DNA from 2 places in the Periweissella cryptocerci genome. Region 1 is predicted to be linked to the other one. Evidence: predicted binding sites of a transcription regulator. Region 1 holds the regulator's gene; the other holds the start of a gene.
What was found. Region 1 encodes NrdR, which represses ribonucleotide reductase genes. Its sites were predicted from a motif close to ACACNATATATNGTGT; they were not measured.
Positions count from the first base shown of each region.

Region 2: a site for NrdR is predicted at 3,110-3,125, ahead of EQG49_RS04685 (redoxin NrdH). Genes of this name have one in related genera too.

Region 1 is NZ_CP037940.1:729,575-735,244, forward strand. Features, by position in the region: gene EQG49_RS03410 (YibE/F family protein) at 1-177, opposite strand, end outside; gene dnaI (primosomal protein DnaI) at 716-1,651, opposite strand; gene EQG49_RS03420 (DnaD domain protein) at 1,673-3,082, opposite strand; gene nrdR (transcriptional regulator NrdR) at 3,094-3,564, opposite strand; gene EQG49_RS03430 (hypothetical protein) at 3,965-5,035, opposite strand; gene EQG49_RS03435 (nucleoside 2-deoxyribosyltransferase) at 5,198-5,670, shown strand, end outside.
Region 2 is NZ_CP037940.1:1,019,462-1,025,131, reverse strand. Features, by position in the region: gene nrdE (class 1b ribonucleoside-diphosphate reductase subunit alpha) at 540-2,705, opposite strand; gene EQG49_RS04685 (redoxin NrdH) at 2,809-3,036, opposite strand; gene EQG49_RS04680 (class I SAM-dependent methyltransferase) at 3,248-3,865, shown strand; gene tadA (tRNA adenosine(34) deaminase TadA) at 4,237-4,767, shown strand; RNA gene ffs (signal recognition particle sRNA small type) at 4,811-4,908, shown strand; gene dnaX (DNA polymerase III subunit gamma/tau) at 5,330-5,670, shown strand, end outside.

The DNA of each region.
Region 1 (5,670 bases):
AGTCTCTTTGACGGGCTGACCAGTTTTAACGCTGCTAACTTGACCAACTGTTTGTGAGTACAACGGGGCATCAAAGTGCGTCAAGATGACACCCACACCACCTAAAAATACTAACAACCAGATAAGCCGTTTGCGCCATTGAATTGTGCGCGTTTGTTGCGCTAATTTTACTTGCATAGTATGCTCTCCAATAATTGAGCGGACAGTAACTGGTTAAATCGGCTAAATTTTTTCTAGCGTGGAATTTAGATATGCGTCTCAGATTGATTCCCACTACGAGGCTGAAACCAGTCTGGACACCGAAATGGGACAAACCTGACGCTGAGGGTAGAGCCGACCGGGCCTTATTTGTCCAGCGTAGCTACAAATGTGAGCAGTCTTTTGGCTTTAGCCATTAGACTGCCAGCTATCCCGAATTGCCCAAGACAGACACTCAGCCTGGAAGGCTAATCTAATCGGGTTTTGATTAGATTCAGTTGTTTGTTGCAAACAAACTGCTGGAATGTTTTGCGTTGCCGTACCTCAGGCATAAGCAAGCGGCTTGGGCATGTGCTTCCATCTCGGTGCACAATGTGATTTTCAGGCACGCAGTGGCATCATACATCTCATCGCATTTTATAAATTCCACGTCAGACGGAATAGAGCCGTTAAATCCATTACCGTCCATATACCGAAAAATGGTGTCCTCCTTGAGTCCACCATTTCGTTAATTGAGCTATTCGGTAGAACCAAGGCGCCGGTTTTGTCCGTCCATCAAAACTTCTTTAGTTAAGTAACGGAAGCGTTGCATTAACCGGGCTGCTTTGACCGGTTCCGTGCCATCCTTAGTTTCTGCTAAATGTTCACGTTCCAACTGAGTCATCCCGAAATTCGATGTAAAAAATGTTGCTAGTTCATTTTGCATCCGATATTCGAGGATAACCCCTAAGATATCATCACGACTCCATGGCGTCATTGAATCCGCGCCGATATCATCAATAATCAAAACTGGTGCTTGCTCAATCTGTTGAACTTTCGTATCAACGTTATTATCTTTGATTGAATTGCGCATTTCCACGATAAAACTAGGGAAATGCATCATCGTAACTTGCACCCCATGGTCAGCTAGTTCATTAGCCATCGCACCCATCAGATATGTTTTCCCGATACCGTATGAACCATAGAGATACAAACCTTGTTGATATTTTTTAGGATTAGCCAAGTATGTTTCAACCCAATCAAGGACTTGATTCACAATTGCAACACGATCTGCACTAACATCTAACGTATCAAAAGTTGCTTCGCGCACCGCTTTTGGTACGGCAACTGCGTGAATGCGCGCATGTCGAGCAATGCGTTTCTGTTTTTGAATGGCTTGTTCACTTGGCCGATATGCAACATCAACGTAGTGCCCTTCCATAATTAATTCTGGATAATAACCAGGTGCCACAGTCGGTTGGCCTTTTTCAATTCGGCGTTTTTGATCAACGAACTCAAAAATTTTAGCTGCCGAACGTTCAAAAGTATCCTCAGCCAACTCATCACGATGCTCATTTAAAAAGCTCTGTACATCGGCATCCGCAAAAGCCGCTTGGATTGCTTCGTTGGCTTTAGCAAAATTATTTGCATGTTTATTAAAGTATGCTTGCATACTTGCCCCTAAATTTTGCATCGGGTTTCCTCATTTCGTTCGTTAATTTTCATTATTTTGTGCCCGTGAAGCACGTAAACGCTCCATGCGCGCCTCAGCTGCAGCCTTTTGGGCGGCAATTTCAGCCGGTGTTTTTTGTTGTTCTGCTGTTTTTTCATAAGTTGGCGTGGTTTCCACTTTCCGTGGTGTCCGCCGGTAATTACCATTATTAGCACGACTTTTACTCTTCGCTGCGCGTTCTTCATTGAACTTGGCAATATCGGCCAACGCAGCTTCCGCAGTCATAATTTTATGTTGTCCCAAACTATTGGCAATCGAGTTGTAATACGTCCGCGTTAAGTTATCGTTCTTCATTCCGACCAAGACATAATATGTCAAAATGTTAATCACTTCCATTGGTAACACATTATGCTCAACTAAATCAGTAATCGTTTTTTCTTCATTAGCGGTCACAAATCCATGGCGGGCTGTCTTGATACTATTTAAAAATTCAACTGGCGAGAGGTCTTTGGCTTCTTGCACAATTTTTTGCACCGTCGCTGGTAATGCCGTGGTTGTTGGCGTTTCAGTTTTTTCGCTTGGTGTAGCTGGTACTTGTTCAACTTCGGCTTTGGCGGTAGTTTGCCGTTGTGTTTTATACATATCTGACACCGCCTGCTTAAGCGCTAATTCATTGATTTCATGCGTATCGAAGTTCATCGTTTGCCGGATAATGTTGGCAAGTGCTAATTCGTTCACACCATACACCATGTTTTCAGAAATAATTAAATTACGATATGGTGCGAGCTGTGCGGCCGTCAAGCCAGTACTTTGCAGCGTATCTAGTAGCAATTCAAAATCAAAATGACTATCCGTTGTATCACTAAAAATTGCTTGATTCGTTTGTGCGCTAACTTGGCGGGAAACGTTTTCATCCATTAAATCAGCCGCTTGATTAAATGCTGCCGAACTCAAATGAAAAACATCGAGCATGCTTTGCGAAATATCCTCACCCTTAAAATCTAATAGTCGGCGTAAGCGAAACTTTGCTTGGAGCGTTTTATATGCTTGGCTACCAACTGCATCAATCAAGAGCACACTCATCAATTCGTCACTGAAAAACTGATCTGGTAGTAATGGGGCGTGCATTTCGTAAACGTAAAATTCACCCAACGCATCCGAATTATGCCATGTGTGAATTAAGTCGACTGCTTCTAACCGTCCTCGCGCTTCGACGATTGCTTGCGGACTCAAACTAACTAGGTTCATTAAATCACTGTGCCGGCGACGGTTAGCTAATCGTGGCTGTTCATCCAACAATGTCCAAAAAGTATTGAATAACGCCATTGCATTTGGGCCAATAATTGGCTGATATAAATACGTCAAAACTTGCCGATCAAAGTCACTTAAATAAGCGGCTTCCGACAAAATAAAGCCACTCATTGGATTCAATTGCCGTGCTTCTCCACTCATTTTTCACCTAATCAATCTTTCTTAGTTTTATCATTGCCAACAATTTCTTGAAGCTCATTTAAGAACACTTCAACACTGTCAAAGTGCTTGTATACACTTGAAAAACGAATATAGGCAATTTCATCAATATCCTTTAAATATTTCAACGCATACTCACCAATAATCTGGCTGGTAACTTCACTTTCACCGAGTTTACGTAAATCTTTTTCAACTTGAGCGACAACTTGCATCAGGCGATCACTCTTGATTGGACGTTTTTCAGCGGCGCGCACTAATCCGCGGAGGAGTTTTTCCCCCTTGAATTCTTCGCGTGAGCCGTCATTTTTGATAACAAATAAAGGCGTTGTTTCAGTTCGTTCAAACGTTGTAAAGCGGGTACCACACTTTGGGCATTCACGACGACGACGAATTGAACGTCCTTCATCGGCGGGCCGACTATCAACCACACGGGTATCGTTATACTGACAATTAGGACATTGCATTGGGCAATCACCTTTCTACTTTTCCAATTTGGTTTAGTTGTAAACACCAAATAATTAAATTTAATATTACATCTAGTATAACAGAAAATACTAGTACACACCTCGCTGGATTGTTCGATATTTCATGTAAAATTAACCATTAATTTCAGCTGACGTGGGAGTGAATAAACTTGACCACTACATGCCAGTAAATTACTTGGCGCACCACGCTAGAAAAAAATTTAGCCCCTAATATCAAGAATTCCAAACCGTCCCCAAAATTGCAGTTGTCCACGACAAAAAACTCGATTTCAACCTTTGTTAGAAGGCAAAATCGAGTTTGGGAGCAGAAGACTTACTATTCAGTCCTCTTTGAAGTCAGCTGCCCATGGGTAAAAATTAGGCACAGTATCAGCTTACTTTATTTGAGTTTGATTAGTTTTTGAACTTGGCGATAATCATCCAAGTGCGCTTGATTATCTGATTCTTGTAAGATATACGTCGGAATAAATTTAGCCAAGTCAAACTTCACCTGATTACTAAATTCACCAACTTTAAGCACTACTTTTTTCTTTTTCTTTTGGACATGTACCGGTGCATAAGCGAAATTGTTAACATCACGTTTTACCGCCAAAAATGGGTGTTTGTCTTTGTCATCCAAAGCAATCAACCACGTATCGTCTTTTTTGGTTACAACTAGTTTTTGTTTGCTATTAATTTCTGATTCTAACTTGGCAACGATGTGTTTGTTAGCCTTAGTGTTATCACGATAGCCAATCAGCGCCGCACTCAATGCTTGCGTGTCGGTCATCGTTTTAATTGTCTGTTTTACTTGCTTATTAATTTGTCGGGTTATTGCTTTTTTGTAGTAGCTTAATGAAGCAACCGCCTGTCCGTCACTTTCAGACATACCTTCCCGCTTAGCGTTATTCGCACCTTGTAAGTACATTTGCTTATCTAAGACATTAGCACGAATATCAAAATCTGGTAGTTTTGTTTGCTTGGCTCCAGGCGCATCTAAACGGGCACCAGTATGCTCGTTGATTTTGATTGCGTAACCTTGGTAAGGCTTCGCTTGTTGTAAGTCTTTCCCACCATAATTGTAGGCTGCCGCATAACCGGCTTTATGATAACGCAACTCTAATTCATCGTTGTGAATCTGCCACTTACCAACCACTACTTCGCTCGTGTCAAAGCCATTATCGGCATACTGCCGGAATGTTCCATTTGGCTTGATTGATAGTGAAACCGTCCATGTGTTCATGACGGTTTTGCCATCAACGCGGTAAGCCTGTTTAGCGTTGCCAACCCACGTTTTACCGATAAAAAATGGATGTGCTCGGTCATGCTTGGCTTGCGCGATGGACGCTGGTGTTTGGGGATTACGAATTTCATATGATGGTTCATTATGCTGATTCACATAAACAAAGCCCACCGTCCCCAGTGCGGCAATGCCAATAATTAAACTGATAATTTTCGTGACTGGTTTCATATTATTCACTCCTAAATATTCAACTAATAGTATAGCACGAATTGCGGGTGAAACTGGTTTGCGAAATGATTCTCTTATTTCACAAAAGTCAAAAAAGTGTACAATTAAAAGTTAGCTTATATTAAATAACTAACTACACATTTGAACGTATAGGAGAATATCATGTTAAAACAATCTGTTTATTTAGCGTCACCTTTTTTCTCAGACGAACAAATCGCTCGCGTCAAAAAAGTCAAAGCATTATTAGAAGCCAACCCAACAATTGATAGTGACAACATCTACCAACCAATGCAACACCAAAACGAGCAATTTGAATTTGGCTCAACGGAATGGAAGCGCGCAACTTTCCAAGCCGACTTGCGCCAAGTTGATAATTCTGATGTGGTTGTTTTGATCATGGATTACAAAGTCGAAGAAGGTAGCTACGAACCAGACTCAGGTACAATTATGGAACTTGGCTATGCCTTCGCCCATAATACTCCTATCATCATCGCCCAATTTGATGAAAATGATGCCCCACTTAACTTGATGGTTGCCGAAGCATATACCGCCTACTTCTGGAAAGAAGACGTTGCCGAGCTTGCAACCTATGATTTTAACACGTTGGAATATGTTCCGACAAAGCGTACTGTATT
Region 2 (5,670 bases), 290 kb from region 1:
TCTTTTTAGTCAGTTGAGTTGTTACTTGCCACTGCGTGCCACAGAATTTGGCTGCCGCACCGAGATGGAAGCAAACCTGCTGAGCCTGTAGTCTCAGCTACTTTGAGCGAAGTGATAAATCACTTCCCATCACGGTGTAAAGGCTACGCCCGGCAACCAAATTCTTGAGTCACTCCGTTAGTTAGCTATGTTTAGCGGACTAACTGGAAAATAAAAAACACTAAGTTTAATAGTAAGTAGGGCATATTTTTTTCCAGCGTGGGATTGTCATTTCCGTACTTTTGAATCATCGAATTACTGAAGTTCTATTGTCAGTGCTGTTTTTCATGCCACTGCGGTCTATGTTTGGTAACAATTTTTCGCTAGTATGAGCATTATTCCTAACTAACGAAGTGGCGGTAATTTACTGGCACGTAGTGGTCAATTATATTCAATCCCACGTTAGGCGAAATAGAACCGTAAATAGTTATTAATAATACAAAAGACGTGGCACTGGGTCCACGCCTTTTATTATACGATATTAAACTTGATTGCGTCTATTAGATTGAGCAGCTTTCGCATTCGTTGACGCCAGCTTCACCACCATCATCGGTAAATGTCCGCACATAGTACACTGACTTACAGCCCTTGTTGTAGGCGTAGTTGCGTAAAATGTTCAAGTCCCGGGTGGTCATTTTATCAGTACGGCCGTTCTTCCATTCGTACAAACCTTCTGGCAATGTTGAACGCATGAACAACGTCAACGCCATACCTTGGTCGATGTGTTGTTGTGCGGTTGCGTAGATGTCGATAACCAAACGCATGTCGGTATCGTAGGCTGATTTGTAGTAAGGAATTGTGTCGTTTGATAAGTATGGTGCTGGATAGTAAATCTTACCAATCTTCTTTTCTTGACGTTCTTCGATACGGTTAACGATAGGGTGCAATGATGAAGTTGCATCGTTGATGTATGAAATTGAACCAGTTGGCGCAATGGCCATACGGTTACGGTTGTACAAACCAAATTCCTTAACATCCGCTGCTAATTGAGCCCAGTCTTCGCGTGTAGGGATGTGTTGACCACCAAATAAATCAACAACCTTAGCAGACTTTGGACCCCAATCTTGTGATGTGTACTTGTCGAAGTATTCACCGGTGAAGTAAGTTGACTTATCAAAGTCCTTGAAAGTTTCCTTGCGTTCTTTGGCGATTTTATTTGAAGCGACTAAAGTGTAGAAGTTAACCATCATGAAGAAGACATTGGTGAAATCAAGTGAATCAGCGTCACCGTACATGATGTGGTTTTTAGCTAAGAAACCGTGAAGTCCCATCGCACCAAGACCAACCGCGTGAGCTTCGTTGTTACCTTTTTGGATTGAAGGCACAATATCAAGTTGTGATGAGTCAGAAACAAATGACAAAGCACGCATCATTGCTTCAACAGACTTACCAAAATCAGGTGTGTCCATCATGTTAGCAATGTTGATTGAACCTAAGTTACATGAAACATCAATTCCCATTTTGTCATAACCTTGGGTGTTGTTGATGTCTGATGGAGTTTGTACTTGCAAGATTTCAGAACACAAATTAGATGAAATAATCTTACCAGCAACTGGGTTTTCACGGTTAGCCATGTCGATGTTCACGATGTATGGGTAGCCAGATTCTTGTTGGAGTTTTGAAATTTCAGTTTCTAAGTTACGGGCACTGATTTTGTACTTACGGATGGCAGGGTTAGCGACCATGTTATCGTATTCAGCAGTGATATCAACGTAGTTAAATGGTGTGCCATAAAACTTTTCAACATCGTATGGAGAAAAGAGGAACATGTCTTCGTTAGTGCGTACCAATTCGTAGAACTTATCTGGTACAGTTAAACCAAGTGAAAGCGTCTTAACCCGAATTTTTTCATCGGCGTTTTCCTTCTTAGTTGCGAGGAATTGCATGATGTCTGGGTGGAAGACGTTCAAGTAAACCACACCAGCACCTTGACGTTGGCCAAGTTGGTTTGAGTATGAGAAAGAATCTTCCAACAATTTCATCACTGGTACGACACCAGAAGCGGCGTTTTCGATACCCTTGATTGGGGCACCAGCTTCACGCAAGTTAGAAAGGTTCATGCCGACACCACCACCGATACGTGACAATTGGAGCGCTGAGTTAATCATCCGACCGATTGAATTCATATCATCGGTTGATTGCACAACGAAACATGAAACCAATTCGCCCCGACGAGATTTACCAGCATTCAAGAATGAAGGGGTCGCTGGTTGGTAGCGTTGGTGGATCATTTCATCAGCTAATGACATTGCAAGTTCAGTGTCACCGTTGGCAAAATACAAGGCGTTCATTGCGACCCGATCCATGTAGCTTTCAATGTAATACTTGTTATCGTTAGACTTCAAAGCATATTGAGCATAGAATTTGTAAGCGGCCATGAAAGACTTGAATTGGAATTTTTGGCTTTCCAAGTAGTCATAAAGGTCTTCGATAAAACTGAAGTTGTATTTCAAAACGAAGGCTTTTTCGATGAAATCATTATCCATCAAGAAATCAAAACGGTCGCGCAAAGTTTTGAATTGCATTGTGTTAGGTTCAATATTTTCTTTAAAGAAAGCGGCGAGGGCTTCTTTATCCTTTTCCAATTGGATCGAATTGTTCTTTGGAATGTTTACTTCATTGTTCAAATCGAAGTAAGTCACATCCTTGATTGATTTTAAGCTCATGACTAGCGTCCCCTTATTTTTCCTAAAACTTGGCTTTTGAGAATAAAAAAACACAACATCTTGTGGTGCGCGGCTCAAGATGTTGTGTCATAAGTTTGCAAAATTAAGCTAACTTTTTTAAGACATCTGGTCGGAATCCGGCAATAGTTTCGATGCCAGTACCTTCAACAACCGGAACGGCTGCGAAGCCTTGACCCTTTAAATAGTCGATGTATTCAGGGTTTTCGTTGATGTTCTTTTCTTCAAAATCGATGCCGTGTTCTGATAAGAAGCGCTTAGTCATCTTACATTGGATACAGTTGTTTTTAGTAAATACAGTTAATTTTGACATTTATTTATACCTCATTCGTTATTAATTTATGTACTTAGTATAACAACATGTAGTGGCATGTTTCAACGCTCAAACACCACATATAGTTATGCTGGGAAATATTTAGGAACTGGAAAGGGTGTGATACCTTGTTTTTTTGCATACAAAAAACTATAAATTAATTTATTAACCGAGTATAGTTAAAATATCGAAAAAGTATCGGAGAAAACTAATGAATAATCACTACTATACTGAAAACCCAGATGTGGCGCATGCTGAACACACTTGGGAGTTCGCACTCTTAAATCACAATATTAAGTTCACCACCGATAACGGTGTTTTTTCAAAACAAACCGTCGATTACGGTTCACGGGTCATGATTGAAGCGTTCCGTGAAAATAACGCTCCGTCAGGTAAAATCCTCGACTTGGGTACCGGCTATGGTCCTGTGGGGATTTCATTAGCGTTGGCCTATCCTGATCGGACACTAGATATGGTAGATGTGAATAATTTGGCCTTGAGTTTAGCCGAACGGAATACCCAAGCAAATGGTGTTGCGGGTCGGACTAATGTTTTCCATTCCGACGTGTATGCGGATGTGACCGATAAATATGCCGCAATTTTGACGAACCCCCCAGTGCGCGCTGGTAAAGATGTCGTATCAATGATGATTAGCGATGCGGCCCAACATCTTGTGCCTGGTGGGACATTGACTGTGGTACTGCAAAAGAAACAAGGAGCACCATCGGCTAAAAAATTGATGGAAGAAACTTTTGGGAACGCTGAGATTATTCGCAAGGATAAAGGTTACTATATCTTGGAAAGTACTTATACTGATACTGAGAAGTAGATTTTGACTTGGGGTGGATGTGGGCCACTGCGTGCCTGGAAATTACTTGGCGCACCATGCTGGAAGCACATGTTCAAGCCGAAGTGCGGTCTTGAACAACTCGGACAAGCTGGGACTCTAAGGAATAAATTCCTAAGACTCCTCATCTTATCCTCAGCGGAAATATGTGCTACACACATATTCCCCCAGTCACGGTGTAAAGGCTGCGCCCGCCAAGCAATTTCCAGGCACTCCGTTAACTTGCGGTTCAAGCCATAAGTTAGAGTTACTCATACAAATACAAATGTTGAAGTTTTTACAATGATTGGACTTAGCAACAGGCTAGTGCAAAATTCACGTACAGAAGTTTGAACGTAAAGTAGGTAATAGATATGACGGAACTTTCTATTGAGACACAACAAAAATATATGCGCGAAGCCTTGAAACAAGCGCGCAAGGCGGGGATGATTGGCGAAGTGCCGATTGGAGCGGTGATTGTGCATGATGGCGAAATAATTGGCCGCGGCTATAATTTACGTGAGCACGCCCAAGATGCAACGATTCATGCGGAAATCATGGCAATCCAAGAAGCTAATCGCAATATTGGCTCATGGCGCTTAGAAGATTGCCAAATGTTTGTAACATTGGAACCATGTCCTATGTGTGCGGGTGCGATTATCAATTCCCGAATTCCGGAGCTGTTCTTTGGAGCACGTGATCCCAAAGCGGGCGTCGTTGGCAGTTTGTACAATTTATTAACCGACGAACGCTTTAACCACCAAGTGGAAGTGCATGAACGTGTGTTAGCCAAAGATGCCGGCGAGTTATTACAAGCATTTTTCCAAGATATTCGTAAACGACGCAAGGCAGCCAAGCAAGCACGGAAGGCTGCCGAAGCGGGAAAAAAAGAGATTGACGGTTAATTTCACAAATAGTGTTGTCACTACGGATGAAGTGCGCTATAATTACTAACTGCGGGGCAAGGTTATACTCCGAATTGGGTCAGGACCGGAAGGTAGCAGCCCTAAGGATGCTGTAATTTGTGCTTCGTATACATACATTTAGAAAGAATCGTGATCAGTGATGGTTGCGATTTTTTTGTATCATTTTTTTGGAATGGTTATTTTTATATGGCTTATGGTATTAGTAAGGTCATCTTAAACTAACGGAGTGTCTGGAAAGTGCTTGGCGGGCGGTAGCCTTTACACCGCGACTGGGGTGATATGTGTGTAACATATGTCGCGGCTGAGGATGAGATGAGGAGTCTTGGGAATTTATTCCCGTAGAGCCCCAGCTTATTCGAGTTGTTCAAGACCGCACTTTGGCTTGAACATGTGCTTCCAGCGTGGTGCGCAAAGTACTTTCTAGGCGCGCAGTGGAAAGAACAATCCTAATTTATAGAACGTCACAGACAAATAATATTCAATCGCACAAAAATTTGTTAAACTAGTAGTAATAGATTTTCAGGAAAGGGAGCAGCATTTAATGGCATATCAAGCACTTTACCGCGTCTGGCGGCCACAAACATTTAAAGATATGGTCGGGCAAGATGTGGTTACCAAGACTCTCAAAAACGCCATTTTAACGGGCCAAACTAGCCACGCGTACTTATTTACGGGGCCTCGTGGGACTGGGAAAACTTCAGCTGCAAAAATTTTTGCGAAAGCCTTGAACTGTCTGGATTTACAAGATGGCGAACCATGTAATAAATGTGCGAACTGTGTCGGCGTTAATGACGGTTCGTTAAATGATGTGATTGAAATTGATGCGGCCTCAAATAATGGGGTTGAAGAAATTCGTGACATTCGCGACAAGGCAAAATACGC